Regions from separate parts of the Amycolatopsis sp. cmx-4-83 genome, predicted to be linked through region 1. Evidence: riboswitches for the same ligand, from Rfam matches in the RefSeq annotation. Region 1 holds a riboswitch; each other region holds the start of a gene.

What was found. Region 1 has a riboswitch for S-adenosylmethionine ahead of thrC (threonine synthase). Riboswitches for the same ligand answer to the same signal wherever they lie in the genome.
Region 2: it holds a riboswitch for S-adenosylmethionine, as region 1 does, so the genes downstream of both, ACLJQM_RS09435 (methionine ABC transporter ATP-binding protein) here and thrC (threonine synthase) in region 1, are expected to answer to the same signal.
Region 3: it holds a riboswitch for S-adenosylmethionine, as region 1 does, so the genes downstream of both, ACLJQM_RS44110 (aminotransferase class V-fold PLP-dependent enzyme) here and thrC (threonine synthase) in region 1, are expected to answer to the same signal.

The regions. Positions count from the first base shown of each region.
Region 1 covers NZ_JAEBEF010000009.1:503,283-513,310, reverse strand. The annotation lists gene ACLJQM_RS29270 (Uma2 family endonuclease) at 1-489, opposite strand, end outside; gene lepA (translation elongation factor 4) at 620-2,461, opposite strand; gene ACLJQM_RS29260 (class I SAM-dependent methyltransferase) at 2,577-3,197, shown strand; gene ACLJQM_RS29255 (VOC family protein) at 3,194-3,568, opposite strand; gene ACLJQM_RS29250 (DMT family transporter) at 3,592-4,455, opposite strand; gene rpsT (30S ribosomal protein S20) at 4,799-5,059, shown strand; gene holA (DNA polymerase III subunit delta) at 5,117-6,097, opposite strand; SAM riboswitch class I at 6,246-6,379, shown strand; gene thrC (threonine synthase) at 6,392-7,657, shown strand; gene ACLJQM_RS29230 (ComEC/Rec2 family competence protein) at 7,700-10,028, opposite strand, start outside.
Region 2 covers NZ_JAEBEF010000002.1:902,761-912,788, reverse strand. The annotation lists gene ACLJQM_RS09460 (ABC-F family ATP-binding cassette domain-containing protein) at 1-1,366, opposite strand, end outside; gene ACLJQM_RS09455 (ASCH domain-containing protein) at 1,371-1,778, opposite strand; gene ACLJQM_RS09450 (4-(cytidine 5'-diphospho)-2-C-methyl-D-erythritol kinase) at 1,775-2,737, opposite strand; gene ACLJQM_RS09445 (TetR/AcrR family transcriptional regulator) at 2,747-3,280, opposite strand; gene ACLJQM_RS09440 (MFS transporter) at 3,385-4,779, shown strand; gene ACLJQM_RS09435 (methionine ABC transporter ATP-binding protein) at 4,833-5,846, opposite strand; SAM riboswitch class I at 6,060-6,150, opposite strand; gene rsmA (16S rRNA (adenine(1518)-N(6)/adenine(1519)-N(6))-dimethyltransferase RsmA) at 6,277-7,128, opposite strand; gene ACLJQM_RS09425 (transglycosylase family protein) at 7,232-8,656, opposite strand; gene ACLJQM_RS09420 (TatD family hydrolase) at 8,866-9,702, opposite strand; gene metG (methionine--tRNA ligase) at 9,712-10,028, opposite strand, start outside.
Region 3 covers NZ_JAEBEF010000020.1:45,805-55,832, forward strand. The annotation lists gene ACLJQM_RS44095 (penicillin-binding transpeptidase domain-containing protein) at 1-62, shown strand, start outside; gene ACLJQM_RS44100 (ArsR/SmtB family transcription factor) at 205-888, shown strand; gene ACLJQM_RS44105 (potassium/proton antiporter) at 986-2,464, shown strand; SAM riboswitch class IV at 2,730-2,844, shown strand; gene ACLJQM_RS44110 (aminotransferase class V-fold PLP-dependent enzyme) at 2,883-4,283, shown strand; gene ACLJQM_RS44115 (hypothetical protein) at 4,548-4,916, shown strand; gene lspA (signal peptidase II) at 4,940-5,590, shown strand; gene ACLJQM_RS44125 (RluA family pseudouridine synthase) at 5,587-6,516, shown strand; gene ACLJQM_RS44130 (AsnC family transcriptional regulator) at 6,513-7,538, opposite strand; gene ACLJQM_RS44135 (DUF885 domain-containing protein) at 7,674-10,028, shown strand, end outside.

The sequences.
Region 1 (10,028 bases):
CGCCTTGTCCACCTGCTGGTAGTGGCCCTCTTCGTCCAGCTCGAACACCGTCAGCGCGGGGTCGGCCGGGTCGATCACCCAGTAGCTGCCCGTGCCGAGCCGCTCGTAGACCGCCTTCTTGAGGTTCAGGTCGTAGATCGCCGTGCTCGGCGACAGCACTTCGACGGCGAGCACGGGCGGCGCCGGAAGGTCCTTCTCGGTGAAGTCCTCCGCGCGGCCGACCAGGACGTCCGGCTGCAGTTCGATCCGGTCGCCGTGGTGCACCGCGAACGGCGCGCCGAGCACGTCGAACTCGGCCGGGCACGCCGCTTCCAGCACGCCGTAGAGGCGGTAGGCGATCTTCTGGTGCCGCAGCCCGGGCGCCGGGGTCACGAGCAGCGCCCCGTCGATGAGCTCGTATCTTCGGCCGTCATCCGGCATCCCCTCCAGGTCGCGCACCGTCATGGGGCCCGACCCGGTCGGATACTGGAAGTCCATCATGAGAGTCATCGTGCCCTCCTTTCGCTCTTCGCACCAGAGCACCAGAGAGCACCGACAGAAACCGCATCGAACACGGGTTCGGCGCCGTTATTCACGCGTAAGAGTGAACAACGGCGCCGGTGTCACTTCGAGGCGACACTCACTTCTTGTTCTTACCCGAGTCCTCAGTGGACAGTGCGGCGACGAAGGCTTCCTGCGGGACCTCGACGCGGCCGACGGTCTTCATCCGCTTCTTGCCCTCCTTCTGCTTTTCCAGCAGCTTCCGCTTCCGCGAGATGTCACCGCCGTAGCACTTGGCGAGAACGTCCTTGCGGATCGCGCGGATCGTTTCGCGCGCGATGATCCGCGCGCCGATGGCGGCCTGGATGGGCACTTCGAAGTTCTGCCGCGGGATCAGCTCGCGAAGCCGGTTCACCATGCGGTTGCCGTAGTTGTAGGCGTCGTCCTTGTGCACGATCGCGGAGAACGCGTCGACACCCTCGCCCTGCAGCAGGATGTCCACCTTGACGAGGTCCGCCGACTGCGTGCCGGCCTCTTCGTAGTCCAGCGACGCGTAGCCGCGCGTCCGCGACTTCAGCGTGTCGAAGAAGTCGAAGATGATTTCGCCCAGCGGCAGGTTGTAGCGCAGCTCGACCCGGTCCTCGGACAGGTAGTCCATGCCGAGCAGCTGACCGCGCTTGTTCTGGCACAGCTCCATGATCGTGCCGATGAACTCCGACGGCGCCAGGATGCTGACCTTGCTGACCGGCTCCAGCACCTTGTCGATCTTGTTGCCGGTCGGCCAGTCCGAGGGGTTGGTGACGTGGATTTCCTTGCCGTCGTCCAGTACGACGTCGTAGACCACGTTGGGTGCCGTCGAGATCAGGTCGAGGCCGAACTCTCGCTCGAGGCGGTCGCGCGTGATCTCCAGGTGCAGCAGGCCGAGGAAGCCGCAGCGGAAGCCGAAGCCCAGCGCCACCGACGTCTCCGGCTCGTAGTCGAGCGCGGCGTCGTTGAGCTGGAGCTTGTCCAGCGCCTCGCGCAGCTCCGGGTAGTCCGAGCCGTCCACCGGGTAAAGCCCGGAGTAGACCATCGGCTTCGGCTCGCGGTAGCCCGCCAGCGCCTCCTTGGCGCCGTGGCGCTCGGACGTCACGGTGTCGCCGACCTTCGACTGCCGGACGTCCTTCACACCGGTGATCAGGTAGCCGACCTCGCCGACGCCGAGTCCCTTGCTGGCCTTGGGTTCCGGCGAGATGATGCCGACTTCCAGGAGCTCGTGGGTGGCGCCGGTGGACATCATCTTGATGCGCTCGCGCGGGGTGATCTTGCCGTCGACCACCCGGATGTAGGTGACGACGCCGCGGTAGGTGTCGTAGACCGAGTCGAAGATCATCGCCCGCGCCGGCGCGTCCGCGTCGCCCTGCGGCGCCGGGACCGACTTCACCACCTCGTCGAGCAGCGCGCCGACGCCCATGCCGGTCTTGGCCGACACCCGCAGGACGTCGTCGGGCTCGCAGCCGATGATGTGGGCCAGCTCACCCGCGTACTTGTCGGGGTCGGCCGAGGGCAGGTCGATCTTGTTGAGCACCGGGATGATCTGGAGGTTGTTCTCCAGCGCGAGGTAGAGGTTGGCCAGCGTCTGGGCCTCGATCCCCTGCGCGGCGTCGACCAGCAGGACGGCGCCTTCGCACGCCTCCAGGGCCCGGGAGACTTCGTAGGTGAAGTCGACGTGGCCGGGCGTGTCGATCATGTGCAGGACGTGGTCCTGCCCGTCGACCTGCCAGGGCAGCCGGACGTTCTGCGCCTTGATCGTGATGCCGCGCTCGCGTTCGATGTCCATCCGGTCGAGGTACTGAGCGCGCATGGCCCGCTCTTCCACGACGCCGGTGAGCTGCAGCATGCGGTCGGCCAGGGTGGACTTGCCGTGGTCGATGTGCGCGATGATGCAGAAGTTCCGGATGAGCTCCGGCGGCGTGAAGGTGGTGTCGGCGAACGTCGTCACTCGAATGAGTCCTCGGAAAGTCGGGGATGGCCACCTCTATGGTCCCATGGCCCTCCGGGTGCGGGTGGGGGTCATCCCCGATGCGGGGTTTCGCGATCCGTGGTGCCCTCGAAGTATGAGCACTCCGCACCAGCCGGCACCCCCTCCCCAGCCGGAGACCAGCGGGTTTTCCCGCGTTCTCGACCGTGCGTTCGGTCACCCTTCGGGACCGCTCGGCCGCCTCGGCGGCTGGGTGATGGCGCGGGGCAACGCCGCGACCGAACACCGCGTCGTCGACCTCGCGAAGATCGAACCGGACGAAACCGCCTTGGTCATCGGCCCCGGCCCCGGCGTCGGCCTCGACGCGGCCGCGCGCCTGGCCGGCCGCACCATCGGCGTCGACCCCTCCCCCGAGATGCTCGCGCTGTGCCACGACCGCTGCGGCGACCGCGCCGAGCTGCGAGAGGGTTCGGCCGCGCGCACCGGCGAGCCCGGCGAGTCGGTGGACGTGGTCCTGACCGTGAACAACGTCATGCTCTGGGACGACCGCGCGGCGGGCTTCGCCGAGCTGTTCCGGGTCCTGCGCCCCGGCGGACGGCTGCTGCTGTCCGCGCACGAGAAGTGGCTGCCCGTGAGCAGGCACGTGCTGGCCGACGAGGCCACGGCGGCGGGCTTCGCCGACCTGCAGACGTGGACCTGGGAGCCGCCCGGTTTCGCCGCGCTCGCCGCCCAGCTGCGCGCCGTCAAGCCCGCCTAGCGGGTGTCCGTCCGGATCGGGTGGCCTTCGGGGACCTCGACCAGGACGATCCGCGTGCCGTCCGGGTCGGCGATCCAGGCCTCGTCCAGGCCCCAGGGCTCGCGCTGGGCGTCCCGGACCGGTTCCAGGCCCTTGGCCTCGAGGTCGGCGAGGGTGCCGGCCAGGTCGCGGACCTGCAGCCAGAGCACCAGATCGGGCGACGAGCCCGTCTCGCCCTCGCCGGAGACCTCCAGGGAGCCGTGCCCGAGGAAGAACACGGTGCCGCCGGGGAATTCGCGCTCGACGGCCAGGCCGAGGGTGTCGCGGTAGAACGCGGTGGTCGCGGCGGCGTCGCGCGGGCGGATGATCAGCCTGCTCTTCAGGACTTCCATCGCACCATCCCTACCGGACGGGCTCAGGCGGCCGCAATCGCGGCGATGCCGGACAGCACGAGCACCGAGCCGGCGAGCCGCCGCACGGCGTCGCGTTCGCCCAGCACCAGCCACGCGGCGAGGCCGCCGAGCACGATGCTCAGCTCGCGGGCGGGTGCGACCAGGCTGACCGGCGCCATCGTGAGGGCGAACAGGACGAGGATGTAGGCGACCGGCGAGAGCAGCCCGACCACGAACACCTCGCGGCGCTGCTCGCGCCAGATCCGCGTCACTTCGGCGCGGCCGGCCAGCGCACCGGGCACGAGCAGCACGCTCTGCAGGATCGAGCCGAGGCCGAAGTAGACGACCGGCGGCACGCCGAGACCGGTCACCGAGTGCGCGTCCCAGAGCGTGTACCCGGCGATGACGGCCCCGGTCAGCAGCCCGTAGCCGATCCCGGCCCGGCGGGCCCGCGGGTCACCGCCGCCACGGCCGGTGCTGATCACCAGTACCCCGGCGATGACCAGGAACGCGCCGACGAGACCGAGCCACCCGGGGCGTTCACCCAGCACCAGGACGGCGGCCAGCACCGACAGCAGCGGTCCGGTGCCCCGGGCGACCGGGTAGACGACGGACAGGTCACCGACGCGGTAGCCGCGTTGCAGCACGATCCCGTAGGCGATGTGCAGCACCGAGGTGACGAACCCGGCGAGCAGCCAGCTCCACTGTGGACGGTCCGCTTCGACGACGAGCTGCACCACCGTGATCGGCAAGAGCACGACCGCGCCGACGGTGTAGTAGAGCCAGACGAACTGGGTGCCGCCGGAGGAGATCCGCTTGGCGGCGAGGTTCCACGCGGCGTGCACCACGGCGGCGACGAGGACGAGGGACAGGGCGGTGGCGTTCACGGGACCCCTCACGGGTTTTCGCGGGCGCGAAAACCGGGTCCTCCAGGCTTTTGCCCCGTCAGATGAACGACCGGCCGTCCGGGCCCGCCGATGGTGCCGCTCGGACCAGACCCGCCCGGCCCTGGTTGTGTGTACGGCGTGCGGACCGGCGACGGAACCCTAGGCACTGACCGCCGTCCACCGTACCCCCGGTGATCAGGTGCCGCCGGAAGCCGCCGCGAGCTGGGCTGTTAAAGTGGACGCTCGTTGCCGTGCGGCATTCCGTCATGGAGGAAACCCGCTTTTCAGCGGGGCCGAACGAGCGCGGCGGCGGATCTCACCGAGTGAAAGCAGGAGTTGCCTCATGGCCAACATCAAGTCGCAGATCAAGCGCATCACCACGAACGAGAAGGCGCGTCAGCGCAACCAGGCGATCCGGTCCTCGGTGAAGACCGCGATCCGCAAGGTCCGCGAAGCGGCCGACGCCGGCGACAAGGCCAAGGCCACGGAGCTGCAGCGCGACGCCGCCCAGAAGCTGGACAAGGCCGTCTCGAAGGGCGTCATCCACGCCAACCAGGCCGCCAACAAGAAGTCGGCGCTGGCCAAGCGCGTCAACGCGCTCTGAGCTGGTTGATTTCTGGGAAGGCCCCGGCTCCGGCCGGGGCCTTCTCCGTGTCCGGGGTCAGCGGTCGCCCTTGGCCGCCGCGACCTCGAGGACAGCGCGCTCCAGCGCGTAGCCCGGGTCCGCCGCCACGCCCTTGACCTCGGCGTTCAGCCGTGCGACCACCCGCATGGCCGTGGCCAGGCCGTCCTGGTTCCACCCGCGGGACTGGCCCTGCGCCTTGCGGATCTTCCACGGCGGCATGCCCAGCTCACCCGCCAGCTGGTTCGGGTTGCCGCGCCCGGCCCCCGAGACGCGCGCGATCGTGCGGACCGCGTCGGCCAGCGCGTCCGCCACCAGGACGTGCGGGACCCCCAGCTGCATCGCCCAGCGCAACGACTCCAGCGCCGCCGAGCGGTCGCCGCTGACGGCCTTCTCCGCGACCGCGAACCCGGTCACGTCGGCGCGGCCGCGGTGGTACCGGTGGACCGCGTCGGTGTCGATCGTCCCGCCCGTGTCGGCCACCAGCTGATTGGCCGCCGAGGAGAGTTCGCGCAGGTCGGAGCCCACGGCGTCGATCAGCGCGGCGACCCCGGCCGGGTCGATCTTGCCGCCCGCCCGGCGCACCTCGTGCCGCACGAACTGCTCGCGCTCGGCCGGCTTCGTCAGCTTCGGACACTCCGTGATCTCGGCCCCGGCCTTCTTCAGCGACGCCGGGAGCGTCTTGCCCGCCTTGCTGCGGCCGCCCCCGGTGTGGACGACGACGAGCACGACCCCCTCCGCCGGGTCCTTCAGGTAGGACGCCACGGCGTCGGCCAGCTCCTGCGAGATGTCCTGCGCCGATTCGAGGACGATCACGCGGCCCTCGCTGAACAGCGACGGGCTCACCAGTTCGGCCAGCTCGGGGGCTGTGAGATCGGACACCCGGACCCGGGTCAGCTCGGCCGTGGCGTCCATCGCGCGGGCGGCGGCCAGCGTCTCGCGGACGGCCCGCTCGATCAGCAGTTCTTCGTCACCCAGCACCAGGTGCAGCGGGGCCGGGGCGGTGGCTTGCGCGGTCACCCCCGAATCCTCTCACCCGCGCCGCGGTGCGCCCGCTCCGGTGATGTCGAGCGGACACCATGGCACGGCTCGAGCACCATGTCGTACGGTGTAGGCGAGGCAGCCCGCCCCGGGGAATCCCGGCGTGCGCGCACCGACAACTGAATACCGCTCATCCAGAGGGGCAGAGGGAACGGCCCGACGAAGCCCCGGCAACCGGCGTACAGCCCGTCATCCCGCGATCGCGGGGTAGCTGACGACCACGGTGCCAATTCCGGCCCGCTTCGGCGGGGCAGATGAGGAAGGAACCTCGCGATGACCGCAACCCTCGGCACGACCTCCACCACCAAGACCCCGGACCTCGGTCCCGCCGTCGAGCTGGTGTCGAAGGAAGAGGGCCACCGGCAGCCGCTCGCCCCCGAATTCGTCTCCGCCGAAGACTTCTCGCCGCTCGAGGTCGCCTACGACTTCGGCCGCGTCCGCCGCGAAGACATCGAGGCCGGCCCCAAGAACATCTGGCGCTACAAGAAACTCCTCCCGGTTCCGTCCAACGTCGAAGAGATCCCCAACACCGAGCCGGGCGCGACCCGCCTGGTCCGCGCCGACCGCCTCGCCAAGGAACTCGGCCTCAAGCGCCTGTGGGTCAAGGACGACACCGGCAACCCGACGCACTCGTTCAAGGACCGCGTCGTCGCCGTCGCGCTGGCCGCGGCCCGCGAGTTCGGCTTCGAGGTGCTCGCGTGTCCGTCGACCGGCAACCTGGCCAACGCGACGGCCGCCGCCGCGGCCCGCGCCGGCTGGCGGTCGGTCGTGCTGATCCCGAAGTCCCTCGAGCGCGCCAAGATCCTCACCACCGCCGTGTACGACGGCGACCTCGTCGCGGTCGACGGCAACTACGACGACGTCAACCGCCTCGCCACCGAGCTGGCCGGCGAGCACCCGAAGTGGGCGTTCGTGAACGTGAACGTCCGGCCGTACTACTCGGAAGGCTCGAAGACGCTGGCCTTCGAGGTCGCCGAGCAGCTCGGCTGGCGCATCCCCTCGCAGATCGTCGTGCCGATCGCCTCCGGTTCGCAGTTGACCAAGGTGGACAAGGGTTTCCGTGAGCTGGGCCAGCTCGGCCTCGTGGACGCCAGCCCGTACAAGGTGTTCGGCGCCCAGGCCACCGGCTGCTCGCCGGTGTCGGCCGCGTTCCGCGCCGGCCATGACGTCGTCCAGCCGGTGAAGCCGGACACCATCGCCCGCTCGCTGGCGATCGGCAACCCGGCCGACGGCCCCTACGTGCTCGACGTCGTCAACCGCACCGGTGGCGCGATCGAGGACGTCACCGACGAAGAGGTCGTCGAAGGCATCCGCCTGCTGGCCCGCACCGAAGGCATCTTCACCGAGACGGCCGGCGGCGTCACCGTCGCCACGGCGAAGAAGCTGATCGAGACGGGCAAGCTGGACCCGGACGCGGAGACCGTCCTGCTGATCACCGGCGACGGCCTCAAGACCCTCGACGCGATCGAGAACCACGTGGGTCCCAAGGCGATCGTGCCCCCGTCGGCCGCCGCCGTGAACAAGGCGCTCGGCTACTGACGTCCGCCGGCCCGGGGCGCGCCGCGAGGCGTGCCCCGGGTTTCAGCGGCGCGGCGGGCCACGAGGCTCGCCCCGGCGCGCGACCGCCGGCCCCGCCGTGTCCGTCACGACCGCCGTGTCGCCGTCGACGTCGGTCCGCGTGACGAGCGCACCGAGCGCCGTCAAGGTGTCCATTGTGGACTTGTTCGGGTGGCCGTAGGTGTTGCCGGCGCCCACGCTGACCAAGGCCACCCGCGGCGCCACCGCCGTGAGGAAAGACGGCAGCGAGTAACGCGAACCGTGGTGGGGGACTTTCAGCACCTCCGCTTTCAGGTCACCGATGTCGGCGAGCAGGTCGGCTTGCGCGGCCAGCTCGACGTCGCCGGTCAGCAGAACCCGGCCCGCCGCCGTGTCCGCCCGCAGCACGACCGAGCTGTTGTTGATGGTCGTTCCGTCCTGCCCCGCCGAGCGCGCCGGTACGTACCGCGGCCCCAAGAAGTCGAGCGACAATCCCGGCCAGGCCAGCCGCTCCCCCGGGTTCAGCTCCACCAGCGGCACCGCCTGCCGGGCCGCTTCCGCGGCCACCTGCCGCCACGCCCACTCCGGCGCCCGCCCCGCCCCGACGGCGATCCCGCCGACCGCCCGGCCGTCGAAGACCGACGCCAGCCCGCCGATGTGGTCGGCGTGCAGGTGGCTCAGCACCAGCAGCGGGATCCGGTCGACGGCCAGCCGGTGCAGGCATTCGTCGACCGGCCCCGGTTCGGGCCCGGTGTCCACGACGACGGCCCGCCCGGGTTCGGCGGTCGCCAGCACCACCGCGTCGCCCTGGCCGACGTCGCACTCGACCACTGCCCAGTTCCGCGGCGGCCACGCCGGCGCCAGCACCCGGACCGGCACGAGCACGAGCAACGCGCCGGCGGCCAGCACCGCCATGAGCAACCGCACCCGCCGTCGCCGGGCGGCCAGCACCAGCACCGCGAGGACGGCGGCGGCGAGGAGCCCGCCCCACCAGCCTCCCGGCCAGGCGATGACCGCACCCGGCGCACGCGCGCCGTGCCGGGCCACCGTGATCAGCCACCGGGCTTCGGGATCGGCGAGGTGCACCAGGAACTCCCCGGCACCCGGCCACCACGGGCCGGTGACCGTCGCCAGCACGCCGAGCACCGTCGCCGGGGCCACCACCGGCGCGGCGAGGACGTTGGTCAGCACCGAGACCAGGCTCACCGAGCCCGCCATGCCCGCGAGCACCGGCGACGTCACCAGAAAGGCGGCCAGCGGGATCGCCAGTCCTTCGGCGACGCCCGGCGGAACCCCGCGGCGGACCAGCCCGCCGGCCCAGCGCGGCGCGAGCAGCACCAGCCCGGCGGTGGCGCACACCGACAGCGCGAACCCGAAGTCCGTGGCCATCGCCGGATCCACCACCACGAGCAGGCACACCGCGAACGCCAGCGCGGGCAACGCCGAACCCCGCCGGCCCAGCGCCAGCGCCAGCAACGCCACCGCCGCCATGACCCCGGCCCGCAGCACGCTCGGCTCCGGCCCGACCAGGACGAGGAACCCCGCCAGGCAGGCTCCCGCCGCCACCGCCGACAGCCGCGGCCCGAGCCGCAGCAACCGAAGCAGCAGCAGGACCGCACCACAGGCGACGGCGAGGTTTCCGCCGCTGACCGCGGTGAGGTGGGCGAGGCCGGCGGTGACGAACTCCTGCTCGACGCGCGGTGACAACGCGCTCGTGTCGCCCAGGACCAGCCCCGGCAGCAGCCCGGCGGGTTCGTCCGGCAGTGCCTGGCACAGGTCGTGGAGACCGGCCCGCAGACCGGCCGCCACCCGCTGCCACCACGGCGCCGGACCCGGCTCCCCCGGCGGGCCGCGTACCGAAAGCACCGCCACGGTCAGGTCCGAGCCGCGCGGCGGCATCAGCAGGCCGGGCACGGTCACTTCCTGGCCCGGGAGAAGCGAAGCCCATTGGGCGACCGGAGCCAGCAGCAGGACGCGTCCGGACGACGACACCGGCCGCCCGTCGACCGACGCCGTGCGCACGTCGGCCGCCAGCACCACCGACCGGGCACCGGCCTGGCGATCGGCGTAACCCGCGCCGCGCACGGGTTTCGGGCGTTCGGCGACGACGACCCGCAGCACCGCGGGCAGTCCTTGGGCCGCTTCGGCGCGCAGGGCGTCCTGCTGCGCGTCGCGGATCCGCCAGGCGACCGGCCCGGCGGCGACGAGCCCCAGGACCAGCAGCGCCGCCGCCGCACTGAGCGCGCGAGGACGGTCGCGGGCCCGCCAGAGCACGAGCCCGGCGAGCACCGCCGAGGCGAGCCCGGCGGCCACGGCCGTCCACCAGCCGAGGAGCAGACCGCCGAGCGCGGCCAGCCAGCACGCCAGCGCCGCC
Region 2 (10,028 bases), on a different contig from region 1:
CCATCGTGCCCGGCCAGCCGTCGAGGAGGTCCTCCAGCTGCTGGAGCGTGTCGATGTCCAGGTCGTTCGTCGGTTCGTCGAGCAGCAGCACGTTCGGCTCGGCCATCAGCAGGCGGCACAGCTGCAGCCGGCGCCGCTCGCCGCCCGAAAGGTCGCCGACCGGGGTCCACTGGCGGGCTTGGGGGAAGCCGAGCTTTTCGCCCAGCTGCGACGCCGTCATCTCCTGCTTGCCGAACACCACGCGGCCGGCCACCTGCTCGATCGCCTGCAGCACGCGCAGGTCGCCGGGCAGGTCGTCGAGTTCCTGGCGCAGGTGCGCGAGCGCGACCGTCTTGCCCTCGATCCGGCGGCCGGTCGACCCCTCGATGTCACCGCCGAGCAGCTTCAACAGCGACGTCTTGCCCGAGCCGTTCACCCCGACCAGGCCGATCCGGTCGCCCGGGCCGATCCGCCAGGTGACGTGGTCGAGCAGCGTCCGGTCACCCACCGCGTACGTCGTGTCTTCCAGCTCCAGCACCGTTTTGCCGAGGCGCCGCTTGGCGAACGCCTGCAGTTCGACGGAGTCGCGCGGCGGCGGGACGTCGGCGATCAGCGCTTCGGCCGCTTCGATGCGGTAGCGCGGCTTCGACGAGCGCGCCTGCGGGCCGCGGCGCAGCCACGCGAGTTCCTTGCGGGCCAGGTTCTGCCGCTTCTCTTCGGCCGTCGCCGCGAGCCGCGCCCGTTCGGCGCGGGCGAAGATCCAGTCGGCGTAACCACCTTCGTACTGCTCGACGCGGCCGTTCGCGACCTCCCACGTCAGCGTCGCGACGGTGTCGAGGAACCACCGGTCGTGCGTGACGACCACGACCGCGATCCGGCGCGTGAGCAGGTGGTCGGCCAGCCAGCGGACACCTTCGACGTCCAGGTGGTTGGTCGGTTCGTCGAGCACGACGAGGTCGAGTTCGCCGGTCAGCGCGGCGGCCAGCGAAACGCGCCGCCGCTCGCCGCCGGAGAGGTTCGCGGTCGGCTTGTCCAGCCCGATCGCGGTGATCCCCAATCCGTCTACAATGGACCGAACGCGCGCGTCGGCGGCCCACTCGTGCTCGGCGCCGTAGCGCTCGAGGACGACGTCGCCGACCGTGCTGCCGTCCGGCAGTTCCGTGCGCTGGGTGACGACGGCCATCCGCAGGCCGCCGACGTGGCTCACCCGCCCGGAATCGGGCTCGGCGAGTCCGGAAAGGACTTCCAGCAGGGTGGTCTTGCCACCACCGTTGAGCCCGACGACGCCGATGCGCTGACCGGCCGCGATCCCGAGCGACACACCGTCCAAGAGCGGGCGAATCCCGTAGGACTTGCTCACCGACTCCAGGTTGACCAGGTTGGCCATCCGCTCAGCCGATCCTTTCCACTATCACGAACCGCGTCGCCACGACCTGCGTCGTGTCGTCCACGGTGAATTCCGGATCTTCCATGGCGGCGCGCATTTCGGCGCTCTGCCAGTAGTCCGTGTGGTCCGCGCGCCATTCGGCGACGCTGGTGAAGCCCTCACCTTCGTCGAGCGCGTGCCGCAAGTCCACTTCGGACAGCGAGAGCACGCGCACCTCGGTGGTTTCGAGCACCGCGACGCCGACGCCCGCCGAGTCGATCATCAGCTCGCGCTCGCCGACGACGGGCAGTTCTTCGCCGTACTTCTCGTATTCGGCCAGCAGGCCGGTGGTCGACGTCTTCTCCCCGCGCAGGATCGCCGCGACCAGCTTGTCGCGCAGCGGGCCGGGGAACGCGAATTCCGCGTGCTTCACGCGTGCACCCGCGGCGGTGTCGGCCGGTTCGCGTCGTCGCCGCCGACCACGCGGGCGCCCGGGACCGGGCCGTGGGCCACGCGGACCGTGCGGCACACCCCCGCGCCCGACAGCTCCGCGGCGACCTCCACCGCCGAGTTGGCGCCTTCGCAGAGGAACGCGCACGTCGGGCCGGAGCCGGACACCGTGCCCGCGAGCGCGCCCGCGTTCACGCCCGCGCGGAGCGTGCGGCGCAGCTCCGGGCGCAGCGAGACCGCCGCCGCCTGGAGGTCGTTGCCGAGCAGGAGGGCCAGCTGGCGTGGGTCGCCCGAGGCCAGCGCCTCGACGACCGGGGTGTGCGAACCGATCCGCGGCGGCTTGCCCGCCGCGCGCAGCCGGTCCAGCTCCTTGAACACCTTCGGCGTCGACAGCCCTTCGGAGTCGAACGCCAGCACCCAGTGGAACGTGTGCCGCGAAAGCACCGGGACCAGGTGCTCGCCGCGCCCGGTGCCGAGCGCGGTGCCGCCGTAGAGCGCGAACGGGACGTCGCTGCCCAGGCCGGCGGCGAGCCCGGCCAGTTCGTCGCGCGTGACGTCGAGGTTCCAGAGCGACGCGAGGCCGACCAGGGTCGCCGCCGCGTCGGCGCTGCCGCCCGCCATGCCGCCGGCGACCGGGATGCCCTTGCGCAGCACCACCCGGACCTTCGGCTCGCCGGTGCGCCCGACGTGCTTGGCGAGCAGTTCGACCGCCCGCCACGCCAGGTTTTCCGGGCCGGTCGGGACGGTGCCTTCACCTTCGCCGTAGACCTCGATGCCGGGGTCGTCGGTGACCGCGACTGTCACTTCGTCGGTCAGCGACAGCGCCTGGAACACGGTCACCAGCTCGTGGTAACCGTCTTCGCGCAGGTCGTCGACCGAAAGGTGCAGGTTGACCTTGGCCGGGACCCGGACGGTGACTGGGGGCGGAACTACGGCGAGCACCCGACCAGCCTACGTGTCCGCGTTCCGACCAGGAGAAAGGATGTCGAGCCCGACGGCGAGCGCGACGTCCGGCGGGGTTTCCGGGCCGCCTTCGACGCTGGTGAGCTGCACGGCGACCAGCGCGAGCCGCGCGCGCAGGCTCGCTTCGGGGGCGTCGGACCCGCCGCAGAGCAGCTCGTGGAGGCGGAGCATCCGGTCCGCGAGCCCGGCGCCCGCGGCGATGGCCTTCAACGCCGTCGCGTTGCGCTGCACCAGGCCGATGACCGGGCCGAACTTGCTTTCGACCAGCCCGGCGTACGCGGTGAGCAGCTCCTCGGGCCGGGTTTCGCGCTCGAGGAGGTCGTCGAGCGCCGTCCCCCAGTCCTCGAGGAGGCTCGTGACGATGTCCTCCTTCGTGCGGAAGTGGTAGTACAGCGCGGCTTTCGTCACCTCGAGCCGCTCGGCGATCTCCCGCAGCGAGCTGCCTTCGTACCCCTGCTCGGCGAACAGCTCGAGCGCGACGCGCTGGATGCGTTCGCGCGTGTCGGTGCGTCGCCCGGCCATGCTCCACCCCTCAACTTACTTGACGGCCGACTAGTAATCACCTAGCTTGGCATTGCTTGTCGGCCGACAAGCAATGCATCTGCAGCTTACCTCGGGGGTTCACCGTGACCACCACCGCGCCGGAGCGCGTCGCGGGCCGCTGGCTCGCGCTCGCCGCGCTGGGCCTGGCCCAGCTGATGGTCGTGCTCGACACGACCGTCGTGAACATCGCCCTGCCGTCGGCCCAGCGCGCGCTGGGCCTGTCCGGCACCGGCCGCCAGTGGACGATCTCGGCGTACACGCTGGCGTTCGGCGGCCTGCTGCTGCTCGGCGGGCGGCTGGCCGACCGGCTCGGCCGCCGCACCACCCTGCTCGTCGGCATCGCCGGGTTCGCCGTGGCGTCCGCGGTCGGCGGCGCGGCCCCGTCGGCGGGCTGGCTGATCGGCGCCCGCGCCGCGCAGGGCGTGTTCGCCGCGCTGCTGGCGCCGTCGACGATGTCGTTGCTGACGCTCACCTTCACCGACCCCCGCGAACGCGGGAAGGCGTTCGGGATCTTCGGCGCCATCATGATGTCCGGCTCCGCGCTGGGCCTCACCGTCGGCGGCGCGCTCACGCAGTTCCTCGACTGGCGCTGGAGCCTCTACGTCAACGTGCTGGTCGCCGTGCTGGCCGGGCTGGGCGCCTGGTTCGCCGTGCCGCCGACGGCCGCGCACCGCGACACGCAGCTGGACTGGACCAGTGCGGCGCTCAGCTGCGGCGGCGTCGTGCTGCTGGTGCACGCACTGTCCGAAGTGGCCACTCAGGGATTTTCCCTGCCGGTGCTGGGTTTCCTCGTGCTGTCGCTGTTCCTGCTCGGCTGGTTCGCGCGCCGGCAGGCCCGGCACCCGCACCCGCTGCTGCCGCTCGCGGTGGTGCGCGACCGCGCTCGCGCCGTCGCCTACCTGACGATCGGGGCGGCCTCGTTCGGCGCGTTCGGGATGTTCCTGTTCCTGACCTACCAGCTGCAGGTCGTGATGGGCTACGGCGCGCTCGCCGCGGCGCTGGCGTTCCTGCCGACACTGGGGGCGAACATGCTGACGTCGACCCAGCTTTCGGGACGGCTGCTCCCGCGCGTCGGCCCGCGGCCGCTGCTGGCGGGCGGGTTGTCCGTGCTGGCTTGCGGGCTCGTGGCGGCCACGCGGCTGACGCCGGACGCGTCCTACGCCGGGGTCGTCCTGCCGATGCAGCTGCTGCTCGGCGTCGGGGCCGGGCTGTGCATGCCGGTGGTGCTGAACGTCGCCACCCGCGACGTCGGTGCGCGGGACGCGGGCGCGGCTTCGGCGTTCGTGACGACGTCGCAGCAGGTGGGCGCGTCCCTCGGCACGGCCGCCCTGAACACCATCGCCACCGCGGTCTCGGCGGGCCTCACCACGCCGACGGCGATCGTCCACGGCTACACGACGGCGTCGGCCTGGGCGGCGGCGATCGTCGCCGCGGCCGCCCTCACCGCGTTCCTCGTCCTCCCGCGCGGCTCCCGCTGAACGCCGTGAAGGCCACCTCGAATTCCTCGAGGTGGCCTTCGCGACAGATGGGATCAGGCGGCGACGACGGCCTGGGGGCCGCGGGCGGTCTGGGTGACGTGGCCGCCGCGCTCGGCGACCCACGCCAGCGCCGCGTCGGCGCGCTCGCCGCGGACGCCGAGGCGGAAGCGGCCGACCGGGGTGTCGCCGATCCGGGTCAGCCCGCCGCCGATGGTGGCGAACTCGACGTCGAAGCGGCCGGCGGCCTCGGGCAGCAGCGCGCCCACCGACGCGAACCCGACCAGCACGACGTCGACCGCGCGGTCGTAGCGCGAGGACTGCGAGCGCGACGTCTCGATGGCCGGCAGCAGCGCCTGCGCGGTGCGGCTGCCCGGGTTCGAGATCAGGTCGAGCACGGTGCCGCGCTCGACGACGGTGCCGTCTTCCAGCACCGCGACGTCGTCGCAGAGCCGGCGGACGACGCCCGCGTCCGGCGTCGTGACGACGACCGTGGTGCCGAGCTCGGAGCGGGCGCGGTCGAGCACGGTGAGCACCGAGCCGGCCTCCTCCGGGTCGATCCCGGCGGTCGGGTCGTCGGCGAGCAGCACGGCGGGCGCGGCGGCCAGCGCCTTCGCGACCGCGACGCGGCGGAGCTGACCCGCGGTGAGCTCACCGGGACGCTGCGCGGCGCGCGGGGTCAGGCCGACGAGGTCGAGCAGCGAGCCGACCCGGCTGCGGCGCTGCGGGCCGTCGACGCCGAGCTGCTCCAGCGGGGAAGCGATGTTGCCGGCGATGGTGCGCTCGGCGATCAGCTCCGGCTTCGTCGAAACGACCCCGAGCTGACGGCGGATCTCGCGGAGGCGGCGGCCGTCGAGCGTGCCGGTGTTGAGGCCGTCCAGCCGGACGACGCCGCGGTCGGGGCGCTCCTGCAGCGCGATGCACCGGGCCAGGACGGACTTGCCCGAACCGGCCGGGCCGACGACGCCGAACAGCGAGCCGGCCTGGACCTCGACGCTCACGTCGTGCAGGGCGACGACGGAATCTCCGTTGGTGGCAAAGGATTTGGACAGGTTTTCGACCGTGATCACGATAGCTCCAGAAAAACAGGGCGCAGCGCACGAGGGCGCGCCCGGCCACAAGCGAGTGTCCGTCCTCAGTGGACGGTGCGTGAAGAAGGGGTGTGTCGGCTCAGACGAAGCTCAGCGCGAGCGTCGACATGCGGAGACGGAGCGGCGGCCTTCGTCGACAACGCGGCGCCTGGTCAACAGCAGGGGGCGAGCTACCCTCTTCATCGAAAACGGCCTCCATCGGTCCTGGCGGTAGCACCTGCCCTGTGGAGGGTGGTTGCTGCGACTTCGACGAGCCAGGTCTCTCGGTCGCTCGGGATGGACGTACTGAGTTAAGCCGATCCCACGGAGCGAAAGCAAGCCCGTTGGCCCACATCACACGACTGGAGGTGTCGCAGTCACGGGGTGACGGCCGAAACGTGCGTTTTTCACCGCCTCCACTGTGGTGGATTCAGTGGTGGACCCGCGCGCGTGCCGCGATCCGGGCGAAAGCGTGCACGTCGAGCTGCTCTCCCCGGGTCTTCGGGTCGACCCCGGCGGCCGTCAGGAGCTCCCCGGCCCGTTCGGCCGAGCCCGCCCAGCCCGCGAGCGCGGCGCGAAGCGTTTTCCTGCGTTGTGAGAAAGCGGCGTCAACCAGGGAGAAGAGACCGTCCCGGTCTTCGGACGCCGGGGTGGCGGCGCGCTCGAAGGCGACGAGCGCGGAATCCACGTTGGGCACCGGCCAGAACACCGACCGTGGTACCGCGGCGACTTTCCGTGCGGGACCGTACCAAGCGAGCTTGACGCTCGGGACGCCGTAGATCCGGCTGCCCGGCCCGGCCGCCATCCGCTCGGCGACCTCGGTCTGCACCATGACGAGCCCGGAGGCGAGCGAGGGCACTTCGGCGAGCAGGTGCAGCACGACCGGCACGGCGACGTTGTAGGGCAGGTTGGCGACGAGCGCGGTCGGCTCGCCGGGCAGGTCGGCGTTCTTGACGCGCAGCGCGTCGGCCCCGACGACGGTCAGCCGGCCGGCGGCTTCGGCCCCCCGCTCGGCGACGGTCTCGGGCAGCCGCGCGGCGAGCTTGGGATCGATCTCGACGGCGACGACCCGCGCCCCGGTGGCGAGCAGGCCCAGCGTCAGCGACCCGAGCCCGGGCCCTACCTCGAGGACGACGTCGTCCTCGGTGACGTTCGCCAGCTCGACGATCCGCCGGACGGTGTTGGGATCGTGCACGAAGTTCTGCCCGAGCTTCTTGGTCGGCCGCACGTCCAGCTCGGCCGCCAGCGCCCGGATCTCGGCCGGTCCCAACAGTTCAACCACCGGGCGAGCTTACCGACCGTACTCCGGCCCTGTTCCGCTCGGTGCGGACCGCAGACGAAACGACCCCCGCCCAAAAAGGACGGGGGCCGTTCCGAAGCGAAACTCAGGCCTTCTTGCCGCAGACCGGCCAGGCGCTGTAGCCGCCACGCGCGTCGCGGACCTTCTCCGCGACCGCGATCTGCTGCTCGCGCGAAGCCTGGCTCGGCAGGTTCGCGTACGCGTCGCCGCCGTAGGCGTCCCAGGTGCGCTTGTCGAACTGGAGGCCGCCGTAGTAGCCGTTGCCGGTGTTGATGGCCCAGTTGCCGCCCGACTCGCACGCCGCGATGCGGTCCCACGCGGAACCGTCGCCGATGGCCGGGGTCGGGGCCTTCTTGGTGCCGACGTGGATGATCTTCGGCTTGGCCGCGGTGATGATCTGCTCGGAGATGCTCTCGCGGGCGACCTCTTTGCCGTTCTTCTGCGTGACCTTGTAGGTCACCATCTTCTCGCCGGGCGTGCCGGGGTCTTCGACCTGGGTCTTGCCCTTGTCCAGGTCCGGGTCGTCGACGCGCTGCTCGGGCGGGTCGATGGACTCCTTCTGGACGACCGTCGAGACGCCGGTGCGGCTGATGTGGACCTGGGCGCCGTCGGTCAGCTTGACGTCCAGACCGCCCTCGGCCTGGTCCTCCGGGCCCAGGGTGAGCTTGTACTCGCCCAGGAACTCCTTCGTCGTGACCGCGGTCGTCTTCACCTGCTTCGGCGCGTTGGCGCCGTCGTACAGGGTGATGTTCTTGAGGGTCTTGATCTCGACCGTGGCGCCCTGGAGCGGCAGCTCGCCGTCCTTCGGCATCGACATCCACGTGCCGGGCTTGTCCATCCCGGTCATGCCGAGCTGGGACAGCGCGTCGCCGAGGTGGGTCGCGCGCACCCAGGAGGTGTGCTCCGCGCCGTCGACGATCATCTTGAGCTGGCGGCCGCGCTCGAGCTTGATGACGCCGCCGTCGCCGACCTCCGCCTGCGGGGAGGGCGAGAGCGAGTCGTGCTCGCCGACGGACAGGCCCGCGTCCTCCAGCACTTCGCCGACGGTGTCGCCGAAGGAGTGGATGGTCTGCTGCTGGCCGTCGACGTCGACGGTGACGCTCTTGTTCATCGCCAGCGCGGCCGCGCCGCCGCCGGCGACGCTGATCATGACGCTGAGGACGGCGCCCTTGAGGAAGCGGCGCTTCCAGACCTTGCTGGTCTGGCGGATGCTCTCGTCCATCGCGGCGCGCTTGGCCTGCGGGGACGCGGTCCGGTCCGCCTCGATCTCGTCCGGGATGACGATCGGGGGCAGGTACGTCGTCTCGGCGTTGATGAGGCGGATCAGTTCGTCGACGTCGACGTCGATCTCGGCCATCATCGCGTCGGCGTCGGGGCCGAGCGCGGCGAGGATGTCCTGCTGCGTGATGTTCGGGTCGTCGGAGAAGTCGAGCTGACCGTACGCGGTGTTCTCGAAATAACTGCGTTCGAGAACGGCGGAGCGCGCTCCAGCCTGTCTGCTACCTGTCACCGGGGATCGTTCCCTTTCACGAGACGGCGGTCGGGGGCGCCGTCTCTACGACTGGGCGTGACGATCGGAAGCTGCTGAGCGCAGGCCCGACCGGCACGATCACGGGACAGTAACGGGTCCCGCCGGGTTGCGCAAACACCCCCCGGAGTGTCGTGATCCCCGTCACTCCATCAGGTGGACGATCAAGGAACCCTGATGTCGCAATGCGTTCACCCCGTTGTGACGCTGGGGAGTCGGTACACCCGCTCGGCAGTGGTTCGGACCGCTTCGGCGACTTCGTGGACAGCTTCGCCCCTGAGCGCCGCGAGGTGACGGACGGTGTAAGCCGCGCCGAACGGCTCGTTCGGCCGTCCACGGAACGGGTGGGGGGTCAGAAACGGTGCGTCGGTCTCGACGAGGTACTGGTCCGCCGGGCAGAGCCGGGCTGCCTCGTGGAGGCCCTTGGCGTTCTTGAAAGTCACCGTGCCCGCGAAGGAAAGGACGTATCCCGCGTCCACGCACTTGCGGGCCATTTCCGCGTCTCCGGAAAAACAATGGAAGATTACGGCATTCGGCGCATTCTCTTCGGCCAGGATGCGCAGCACGTCGTCGTGGGCCTCGCGGTCGTGGATCATCAGCGGCTTGTCCAGCCGCTTCGCGAGGTCGATGTGCCAGCGGAACGCCTCCTGCTGGGCGTCGTGCGGCGAGTAGTCCCAGTAGTAGTCGAGACCGGTCTCGCCGACCGCGACCACGCGGTCGGTCGCAGCCAGGCGCTCCACTTCGGACTTCTCGGCCTCGCCGAACGCCTTGGTCCGCGTCGGGTGGATCGCGACGGCGGCCCACACGCGCGGGTCCCAGGTCGCCGCCTCGGTGGCCCAGCGGGCCGAGGCGAGGTCGTCCGCGACCGTGACGACGCGGGCGACACCGGCGCGCTCGGCGCGGTCGACCATGGCCGCAACATCGGCCGCGGTGACCGCGCCGCACGCGTCGAGATGGGTGTGCGCGTCCACCACCGACACCGGGAGCCGGTCCGGGACCGGCGGCAGCTCGCGCTTCTCGTCACCCATGCATACCTCTTACTCCTTGGTGATCGGCGCCCACTCCGGGCCGGTCTCGCCGAGCGCCGGGTCGAGCTTGGTGAACAGCGGCGACGGCTTGGCCAGCGGCACGCCGACCTCGATCGGCTTCGACTCCCACTTCGCCTGCTCGCCCGCGTAGTCACCGGTCAGGATCGGGTTGACCCGGCCGGCGATGTCGAGGTCGTCGACCTCCTTGAGCTCCGGCTGGGCGGCCCAGACGCCGGTGCCGCCGAGGGCCTCGTGCACCTTCTGGGCCGAGTGCGGCAGGAACGGCGTCAGCAGCGTGTTGGCGTCGGAGACGACCTGCAGCGCGG
Region 3 (10,028 bases), on a different contig from region 1:
AGAACTCGAACGACTCAGGCCCGGCGGTCACCCTGGCGGCGAAGTTCCTGAAAGCGCTCTGACCGCCCAAGCCGCACTTTCACGTGAAAGTGCGGCTCCCAGGTGGGCACTTTCACGTGAAAGTGCCGGGTCCTTGGACGGAACTTTCCCTATGAAAGTGACGCTTCGGCGGGGGCCGAAGGGTGGAGCTCGTAGCGTGGGGGCATGGAGACGATCGCCCTCGCCGAGGTCGCCGCGGTGCTCGCCGACCCGAGCCGGGCCACCATGTGCCTCGTCCTGCTCGACGGGCGGGCCTGGACCGTCGGCGAGCTCGCGAAAGCGGCCGGGATCGCGCTCTCCACCGCCAGTGAGCACGTCACGCGGCTGTCCGACGCCGGCTTCGTCGCCCGCGTCAAGCAGGGCCGCGCCAGCTACGTGCGGATCGCCGACCCGCGCGTGGCCGAGCTGATCGAGCACCTGGCCCAGCACGCCGCACACCGCCCGGTCACCGGGCTGAAGGCGTCGCTGCGGGTGAAGCGGCTCGGCTTCGCGCGCACCTGCTACGACCACCTCGCCGGCGTGCTCGGGGTCGCCCTCCGCGACGGCATGCTCGCGACCGGGCTGGTCGACACCGCCGACGGCCTGACGCTGACCGGGCACGGCCGCGAGGTCCTGGACGGTCTCGGCGTGCCGGTCGCCGCCGGGCGGCGGGCGCTGCTGCGCGACTGTCTGGATTGGACGGAGCGCCGCGACCACCTCGCCGGCGCGCTCCCGGCGGCGTTGCTGGACCGGGCCGTCGACGCCGGCTGGGTCGTCCGCGACGGGCACCGCGCTGTGAAGGTCCTCCCGGCGGCGCGGCGGCCGTTCGCGGCGCTCGGGGTCGAGCTCGACGCGCTCGGCTGTCCTTAACACACCGGGTGTCCGACTCGCGGCAGCGGTACACGAACGTGTTAACCCGCCCGCCTCACTATTCTGAGGGCCCCACGGCACTCGGGAGGGAGGCGGCATGGACCAGCTTCCCGTGCTGCTCGGCGTCGGCGGCGTCGTGCTGCTCGCCTCCGTGCTCGCCGTGCGGGTCTCGATCCGGCTCGGCCTGCCCTCGCTGCTGCTCTACCTCGCGATGGGCGTGCTGCTGGGCGAAGCCGGCTTCGGCATCCGCTTCGACAACCCCGAGCTGACCCAGTCGCTCGGCCTCGCCGCGCTCGTCATGATCCTCGCCGAAGGCGGGCTGACCACGCGGTGGTCGGCCGTCAAACCCGCGCTGGGCATCGGTATCGCACTGTCCACAGTGTCCGTCGTGGTCAGCGTCGCGGTCACCGGCGCGGCTCTGCACTGGCTGCTGGGCCTCGACTGGCGGATCGCGCTGCTGTGGGGCGCGGTGCTCGCCTCGACCGACGCGGCGGCGGTGTTCTCGGTGCTCCGCTCGGCCGGGATCGGCAAACGGCTCACCGGCGCGCTCGAACTGGAGTCCGGCATCAACGACGCGCCGGCCTACATCGCCGTCGTCGTGCTGGCCGAAGGCACCACTGTGGACTGGTCGCTGCCGCTGCTCGTGGTCTACGAGCTCGCGGCGGGCCTGGCCATCGGGCTCGCGTTCGGCTGGCTCGGTGGGATCGCGCTGCGCCGCGCCGCGCTGCCGGCGACCGGCCTGTACCCGCTGGCCACGGTCGCGGTGTGCGTCGTGGCGTATTCGTCCGGGCAGCTGCTGCACGCGTCCGGGCTGCTCGCCACCTACGTCGCCGCGCTGGTGCTCGGCAATTCGCGGCTCCCGCACCGCTCCGACACGCTCTCGTTCGCCGAGGGGCTGGGCTGGCTGGCCCAGATCGGGTTGTTCGTGCTGCTCGGCCTGTTCGCCTCGCCGGGCCGGCTGCTCGACGCGATCGTGCCCGGCCTGGTCGCGGGCGCCGTCGTGCTGCTGCTGGCGCGGCCGATCTCGGTCGTGCTGGCGATGCTGCCGTTCCGGCTGCCGTGGCGGGAACAGGCGTTCCTGTCGTGGGCCGGACTGCGCGGCGCGGTGCCGATCGTGCTCGCCATGATCCCGCTGTCGCACGGGGTGCCCGGCGCGCAACGGCTGGTCGACGCGGTGTTCGTGCTGGTCATCGTGCTGACGCTGCTGCAGGGCGCGACGCTCGGCCCGCTCGGGCGCTGGCTCGGGCTGGCGAAGAAGTCCGAGGCGCACGAGATCGAGGTCGACTCGGCCCCGCTGGACGAGCTCGGCGCCGAACTGCTGCAGGTGCGCATCCAGCCCGGGTCCAAGCTGCACGGCGTGTACCTCTCCGAGCTGCGGCTCCCCGTCGGCGCGACGGTCAGCCTGGTCGTCCGCGGCGAAGCGGGCTTCACCCCGCAGAAGACCAGCCGGCTGCAGGAGCACGACCAGCTGCTGGTGGTCACGACGTCGGCGGTGCGCGACGCCGTCGAGCTCCGCCTGCGCGCCGTCGACCGGGCCGGGCGCCTGGCCCGCTGGAAGGGCGAGTCGGGTCGCTGACGCGGCCGGCTCTCGTTCTCATGGGTGGCTACCCACGCCGCTCGCCGCCACCGGCCACCTGCAGCACCGCGCCGGCGGCCACTGGGTGACCCTCGACCACGCCGAGCAGTACGAAGGCACCGCGACGCACCTCGCCGACGACGCCGTGATCCCGCTGCCCGGCCGGTTCCGCGCGAAGCTCTGACCAGGGCGCGCTGTGAACGGCGTCTCAGAATGTGAGGAGGGGGTTGGCCACCCGGCGCGTTCTCGGTTACCTTCTGTGCCAGGTCATGAGTGCCAGCGCGAAGCCCCGGCTTGCTGGCCGGCAACCCTCCTACCGCGGTGGGGTGCCCCGGGTGAAGACCGGGCCGGTCGCGTCCCGCGACGGGCAAGCGCGGGCCCCTCGCCGGGGTCCCCCGGACCGCCAGGAGGCACCCCGATGACTCTCGCCATCGACCGCACCAGCGCCACGACTTCCGGAACCCCGCACGCCGCCGAACCGGGTCTCGCCACCGCCCCGGCCGCCCGTGGCACCGAAACCCTTGCCCCGCAGGGCATCCCCACTGTCGCCGGCGCGTCGCTGCGCGTCCCGCTCGTCACCGGCGAAACCATCGGGTACGCCAACCTCGACCACGCGGCGAGCGCCCCCTGCCTCGACGCCGTCCGCGCCAAGGTCGACGAGTTCCTGCCCTGGTACGCCAGCGTCCACCGCGGCGCCGGCTTCGCCTCGCAGGTCTCCACCAAGCTCTACGAGCGCACCCGCGACGTCCTGCGCCGGTTCGTCGGCGCCCGCCGGACCGACACCGTCGTCTTCACCCGCAACACCACCGACTCCTTCAACCTGCTCGCCCGCAGCCTGCCGCGGCACACCACCGTCGTCGTCTTCGACACCGAGCACCACGCCGCGCTGCTGCCGTGGCAGGGCCCGAACGTCCGGCGGATCCCGGCCCCGCGCACCCGCCTCGCGGCAGTGTCCGCTGTGGACGAAGCACTCGCGGGTTCCCCGCAGGGGCCCCGGCTCGTGGTCGTCACCGGCGCGTCCAACGTGACCGGTGAGCTGCTCCCGGTGGCCGAAATCGCCGCCGTGGCGCGGAAGCACGGCGCCCGCATCGCCCTCGACGCCGCGCAGCTCGCGCCGCACCGCCGGATCTCGATCCGGGACCTGGACGTCGACTACGTCGCCGTTTCCGGCCACAAGCTGTACGCCCCCTTCGGCGCCGGCGCGCTGATCGGCCGCGCGGACTGGCTGCGCGCCGCGCGCCCGTACCTCGCCGGCGGCGGCGCGACGAAGCTCGTCACCGAAGACGCCGTCGTCTGGAACGACGGCCCCGAGCGCCACGAAGCCGGTTCGCCCAACACCGTCGGCGTGTACGCGCTGGGCGTCGCGTGCGAGACCCTCTCCCGCGACTGGGACGCCGTCGTCGCGCACGAGCAGGCGCTGCTCACCCGGCTGCGCAAGGGACTCGAGAGCATCCCGGGCTGCGCCGAACTGCGCCTGTTCGACGCGCCGGTCGACCGCGTCGGCACGGTCAGCTTCACCGTCGCGGGGTTCGACCCGGGCTGGCTCGCGGCGGTCCTGTCCGCGGAGTACGGCATCGGCGTGCGCGACGGCGCCTTCTGCGCCCACATCGCGGCCAAGCGCCTGATCGCCGTCGCCGGTGGCGAGGGGCAGCAGGCGATCCGCGTCAGCCTCGGCCTGGGCAGCACCGAAGAGCACGTCGACCGCGTGCTGCTGGCGCTGCGCCGGATCGTCGCGCGCGGAGCGGACTGGGAGTACGCGAAGGTGGACGGCCGCTGGGCGCCGGTCGGCGACCCGCGGGAGCTCCCGCCGTTCTGCTGAGCGTTAGCCTGGCCCGATGGGGAGAGGACCGCGTTTCTGGTTTCCGCTGGCGTTGCTGGGTTTCGCGCTGATCGGCGCGGCGGTGGTGCGGCTGCTGTCGCGCCGGAGCCCGGCCGAGGGCGACGCCGTGAACCTCGTTTCCGGACCGCTGGAGCAGCAGCACCTCGGCACCGGCGGCGTCGGCGGCACGGGCTACCCGGCGACGCAGTTCTTCACCCAGGACACCTACTACGCCGCGGGGGCGGAGCTGCCCGCCGGGCCGGTGTGGCTGGTCGCGCTGCTCGTGGTGGTGGCCGGCACGGCCGTCTGGTACGCCCTCGCGCTGCGCCCGGCCGCACCGGGTGGTTCGTCCTCGGCACGCTCGGCGCGCTGCTCGCCGTCCCGCTGCTCGACCTGGTGGGGTCCTGGCAGTTCCGGCTCGGGGACGGGCTGCGCGGCCCGCTGCTGGCCACCCTCGGCCTGCTGGTGCTCGCGGCGTACGAACGCAGCGTGTTCCTCCTGGTCACCGCGGCCCTGTTCGCGCTCGTGGCCGTCGTGCTCTCGGCGGACCTCGTGGGCGTGCTGCTGGCGGCGCTCGTCCTGCTCGCCGCCGCCTTCGCCGCCCTGCTCCGGCACCGCCGCGACACCGCTTGACCAGCGCCGTGGACAATGGACCGGTGAGCACCGAGCCCAGCCGTTCCGAACCCGACACCGCCGCGCCCGAAGAGGCGGTGCCCGACCCGGCTGCCGACGCCCCGGAGAACCCCGAGGTCCCGGCGAAGCCGTTGCTGCCGAAGCGGCGGGTCGGCTGGGTGTTCGCGATCGCCGTCGTGTTCTGGGCGATCGACCTGGTGACGAAGAACCTGGTCACCGCCAACCTGGAGGGCAAGGAGCCGGTCAAGATCCTCGGCGGGCTCATCTACCTGCAGGTGATCCGCAACCCCGGCGCCGCGTTCTCGATGGCCACCGGCATGACGTGGGTGCTGGCGCTGGTCGCGCTCGCCGTCGTCATCGCGATCATCTGGCTGTCGCGGCGGCTGCGCTCGATCGGCTGGGCGATCGGCCTGGGCCTGGTGCTCGCCGGGGCCACCGGCAACCTGACCGACCGCATCTTCCGCGCGCCCGGCGGGCTGCAGGGCCACGTCGTCGACTTCATCTCGGCGTTCGCGCCCAACGGCAAGGGCTTCGCGATCTTCAACATCGCCGACTCGGCGATCTGTGTCGGCGGCGCGCTGATCGTGCTGCTGTCCCTGCTGGGCAAGGACTACGACGGCACGTCGACCAAGGACAAGAAGAAGATCGAAAAGACGCAGGAGGAGCAGGCGTGAGCTCGCGGATGCTCCCGGTGCCCGACGGGCTCGACGGGATGCGGGTCGACGCCGGCCTCGCCAAGCTGCTGGGCCTGTCCCGCACGGTCGTCGCCGAACTGGCCGAGTCCGGGGACGTGCTGCTCGACGGCCGTCCCGCCGGCAAGTCCGACCGGCTCTCCGGCGGCGGCCTGCTGGAGATCACCCTGCCGGAGCCGGCCAACCCCGTCGAGATCGTCGCGGAGCCGGTCGAGGGCATGAAGATCCTCCACGACGACGACGACATCGTGGTGATCTCGAAGCCGGTCGGCGTCGCCGTGCACCCGAGCCCGGGCTGGACCGGCCCGACGGTGGTCGGCGGCCTCGCCGCGGCCGGCCTGCGCATCGCGACGTCGGGCGCGGCCGAGCGCCAGGGCGTCGTGCACCGGCTCGACGCGGGCACGACCGGCGTGATGGTGGTGGCCAAGAGCGAGCACGCGTACACGGTGCTGAAGCGCGCGTTCAAGGAGCGCACGGTCGACAAGGGCTACCACGCGATCGTCCAGGGCCACCCGGACCCGACGCGCGGCACGATCGACGCCCCGATCGACCGCCACCCCCGCCACGACTACAAGTTCGCCGTGGTCCAGGGCGGCCGCCCGAGCGTGACGCACTACGAGGTGGTCGAGGCCTTCCGGGCCGCGTCGCTGACGCACATCAAGCTCGAAACCGGGCGCACGCACCAGATCCGCGTCCACTTCTCGGCGCTCCGGCACCCCTGCGTCGGCGACCTGACCTACGGCGCGGACCCGGTGCTGGCCCGCCACCTCGGCCTGAGCCGCCAGTGGCTGCACGCGAAGACCCTGGCCTTCGCCCACCCGGCGGACGGCCGGTGGGTGGAGTTCGAGTCCGAGTACCCGGACGACCTGGCGAAAGCGCTGGAGACCCTGCGGGACGAGAGCTACTAGTCCTCGATCGCCCAGGTCAGCGTGCGCTCGTCCGGCTCCGGCCGGGGGCTCCACCGGACCGACACCACGCGCGTCGCGTCCGGTAGGACGTACACCGTGTGCCCGCCGAGGGTCTCGCCCGGTTTGACGCCGATCTTGTGCGGGGGCCGCGAGGTCAGCGAGACCGGCGCCTTGCCGATCGCCGTGCCGTCGGCGGCGATCAGCTCGAGGTAGTTGTCGGGCAGCGACGCGAACGGGATCGCCCCGCGGTTGGTGATCTCGGTGTGCACGACCACCGCGCGCTCGCCGTCCTCCAGGCGGTAGCCGGCCGCGCTGAACAGGTAGTCCGCCGGGTCCTGGACCTCCAGGAGCTGCACCGACAGCTGCTCGCCCTCCAGGCCCTGGGTCTCCATGACCTCGCCGAGCCGGCCGCGCTTGCCCGTGCCGGCCGGTTTGACCGGCTCGTCGCCGCGGGCCCAGGACGCCGTCTGCGGCAGTCCCCAGGTGCTCACGGCGGGGTCCACCGGCGGCGGCGTGAACGAGCGCGGTGGCTGCGGCGGGCGCGGCGGCGGGCCCGGGTACCGCCCGGACGGCGTGCCCTGCACGTTGTACGGCCCCGACGGCGCACCTTGCACGTTGTAGGGACCCGACGGCGCACCCTGCACGTTGTACGGGCCGGAGGGCACACCCTGGACGTTGTACGGCCCCGACGGCGCGCCTTGGACGTTGTACGGCCCCGGCGGACCGCCCTGGACCGGCGGCGGCTGCTGCGGTACCGGCTGCGACGGCGGCGCCGGGTACTGCTGCTGCGGCGGCCGGTTCGCCCACGATGGCGGGGCGCCGGCGATGGCCGCCCGCAGCCCCTGCGGGTCGCTTTCCACGCCGACGAGCAGCGGGAGCCCGCTGCCGGACAGCGCCACCAGCCGGTAGGCCACCTCGCGGGGATCCATGCCGACCTTGGCCGCGAGCTCGTGCACCGCGGTCTTGCCGAGTTCGGCGAGCGCGGCGAGCAGGCGGGCATCCACGGGATCGGTCACGGCCACTCCCGGAACGCTACCGCTTCGCCCGTCCGGCCGTACCGAAGGCCGTCCACCCCCGGCGTAATGCGCACCGTTTCTGTCGGTGATCTCCGTTAGGGTCGCGGGCGAGACACCGATCGAAGCTGGGGGGTCCTGCCCATGACCGCGGTCACCGAACTCGCCGACGAGTTCGTCGAAGCGCTGTTCGCCGCCGATCCGCTGACGCCCGCGTTGCTGGGCATCCGCCCGGCGGAACCCGGTCTGCCCGACCAGTCCGCCGAAGCCGAGCGCGCGTTCCGGGCGCGGCTGGCGGAGTTCCGGGAGCGCGCCCGCGCGATCGCCGCCGACGGCCTCTCGGCCGAGGACCGCGTCACCCGCGAGGTGCTGATCTCCACGGCCGAGAACCGCATCGCGTCGGCCGAGAGCCGGATGGCCGAGTTCACCGTCACCGACCTCTCGATCGGGCCCGCGGCCGGCCTGCTCCTGGCCCTGCCGATGACGACCGTGACCGCGGGCGAGGCCGCGCAGGCGCAGCTCGGGCGGCTCGCCGCCGTCCCGGAGTTCCTCCGCCAGTCCGCCCGGCGCCACACCGAGGGCATCGCCGACGGCCTGGTCCCGGTGGCCCACCTGGTCGACGCCGCGATCGCCCACCTCGACCGCTACCTCGCCGACCCGGCGGCCGACCCGCTGCGCCGCCAGCCCGCGCCGGACGAAGAGTTCGAGCGGCGGCGCGAGGAGCTGCTCACCGGCGTCGTGCGCCCGGCCTTCGCCGAGTACCGGGCGTTCCTCGCCGACGAGGTGAAGCCGCACGGGCGGCCCGAAGACCGGCCCGGCCTGTCGTGGCTGCCGGACGGCGAAGCGACGTACGCGCGCTTGGCGCGGATGCACACGACGACCGAGCACACCCCGGCGGAACTGCACCGGATCGGGCTCGACGTCATCGACTCGCTCGCCACCGAGTACCGCGAGCTGGGCCGGAAGGCGTTCGGCACCGACGACCTCGCCGAGATCTTCGAGCGCCTGCGCACCGACCCCTCGCTGCGCTGGGGCAGCGCCGACGACCTGCTGGACACCGCCCGCACCGCCGTCGCCCGCGCGGCCGCGGAGGCGCCGAAGTGGTTCGGCCGGATCCCCGAGGAGCAGTGCACGGTCGAAGCGGTGCCGTCGGAGGTCGCGCCCGGCGCGCCCGCGGCGTACTACCTGCGCCCGGCCGCCGACGGCTCGCGGCCCGGCATCTACTTCGCGAACACCCACCAGGCCACCGAGCGGCTCCGGCACATGGCGGAGACGACCGCGTTCCACGAAGCCGTGCCGGGGCACCACTTCCAGCTCAGCATCGCGCAAGGGCTCACCGAGCTGCCGCTGCTGCGCCGCATCGGCGGCTTCACCGCGTACATCGAAGGCTGGGGGCTCTACAGCGAGCGCCTCGCCGCGGAGATGGGGCTCTACTCCGACGACATCGCCCGGCTCGGCATGCTGGCCGGCGACTCGCTGCGGGCGGGCCGGCTGGTCGTCGACACGGGGCTGCACGCGCTGGGCTGGAGCCGCCAGCAGGCCATCGACTACCTGCTGGAGCACACGCCGGAGGCGCGCCCCGAGATCGAGTCGGAGGTCGACCGCTACATCGCGTGGCCGGGCCAGGCGCTGTCGTACATGGTGGGGCGGCTGGAGATCCAGCGGAACCGGGCCCGCGCCGCCGAGCGGCTCGGCTCGCGGTTCGACGTCCGCGCGTTCCACGATCTCGTGCTGGCCGGCGGCCCGCTGCCGCTGTCGGTGCTGACCTCCGTCGTCGACGAGTGGGTGGCCGGGCACGGTGACACCGTGGGCGGCCTGGCGAACGAGCTCGTCGAGCTGACGTTCGAGCAGGAGCCGATGACCCCGTCGATCCTGGGCCTGCCCGGCGACCACGACCGGCTCGGCGACCAGAGCCGGGCCGGGAAGGAACGCTTCCGGGCCTCCTACACCGCGCTGGCGGCCCGTGCGCGGGCGCTGCCCGCCGAAGGCCTGTCGCGGGAAGAAGCTGTCACGCGCGAGGTCGTCATCGCCGCCGCCGAGGTGGAGGCCGACCGGCTGGGTGCGCGCACGGCCGACATCGCGGTCAGCGACGGGCTCACCGCGCCCGCGCTCGAGCTGCTGATGTACCTGCCGTACTACAAGCTCGACGACGAGGAGAAGGCCCGCGGCTACCTGGCCCGGCTCGCCGCGGTCGAGTCGTTCCTGGCGACGCTGACCGAGCGACAGCGCGAGAGCCTCGCCGACGGGCTCGTCCCGCCGGCGTACCTCGCCCGCGTCGGCGTCGAGTACATCGACCGCTACCTCGCCGCACCGGAGCGGGACCCGCTCAAGGTCGGCACGACCGCCGCCGTCGAAGGCTTCGAAGCCGAGCGCGACCGGTTGCTCGCCGAGATCGTCCACCCGGCGTACGCGCGCTACCGCGACTTCCTGCGCACGGAGGTCGAGCCGGTCGGGCGCCCCGACACCGCACCCGGGATCAGCCACGTCCCGGGCGGTGCG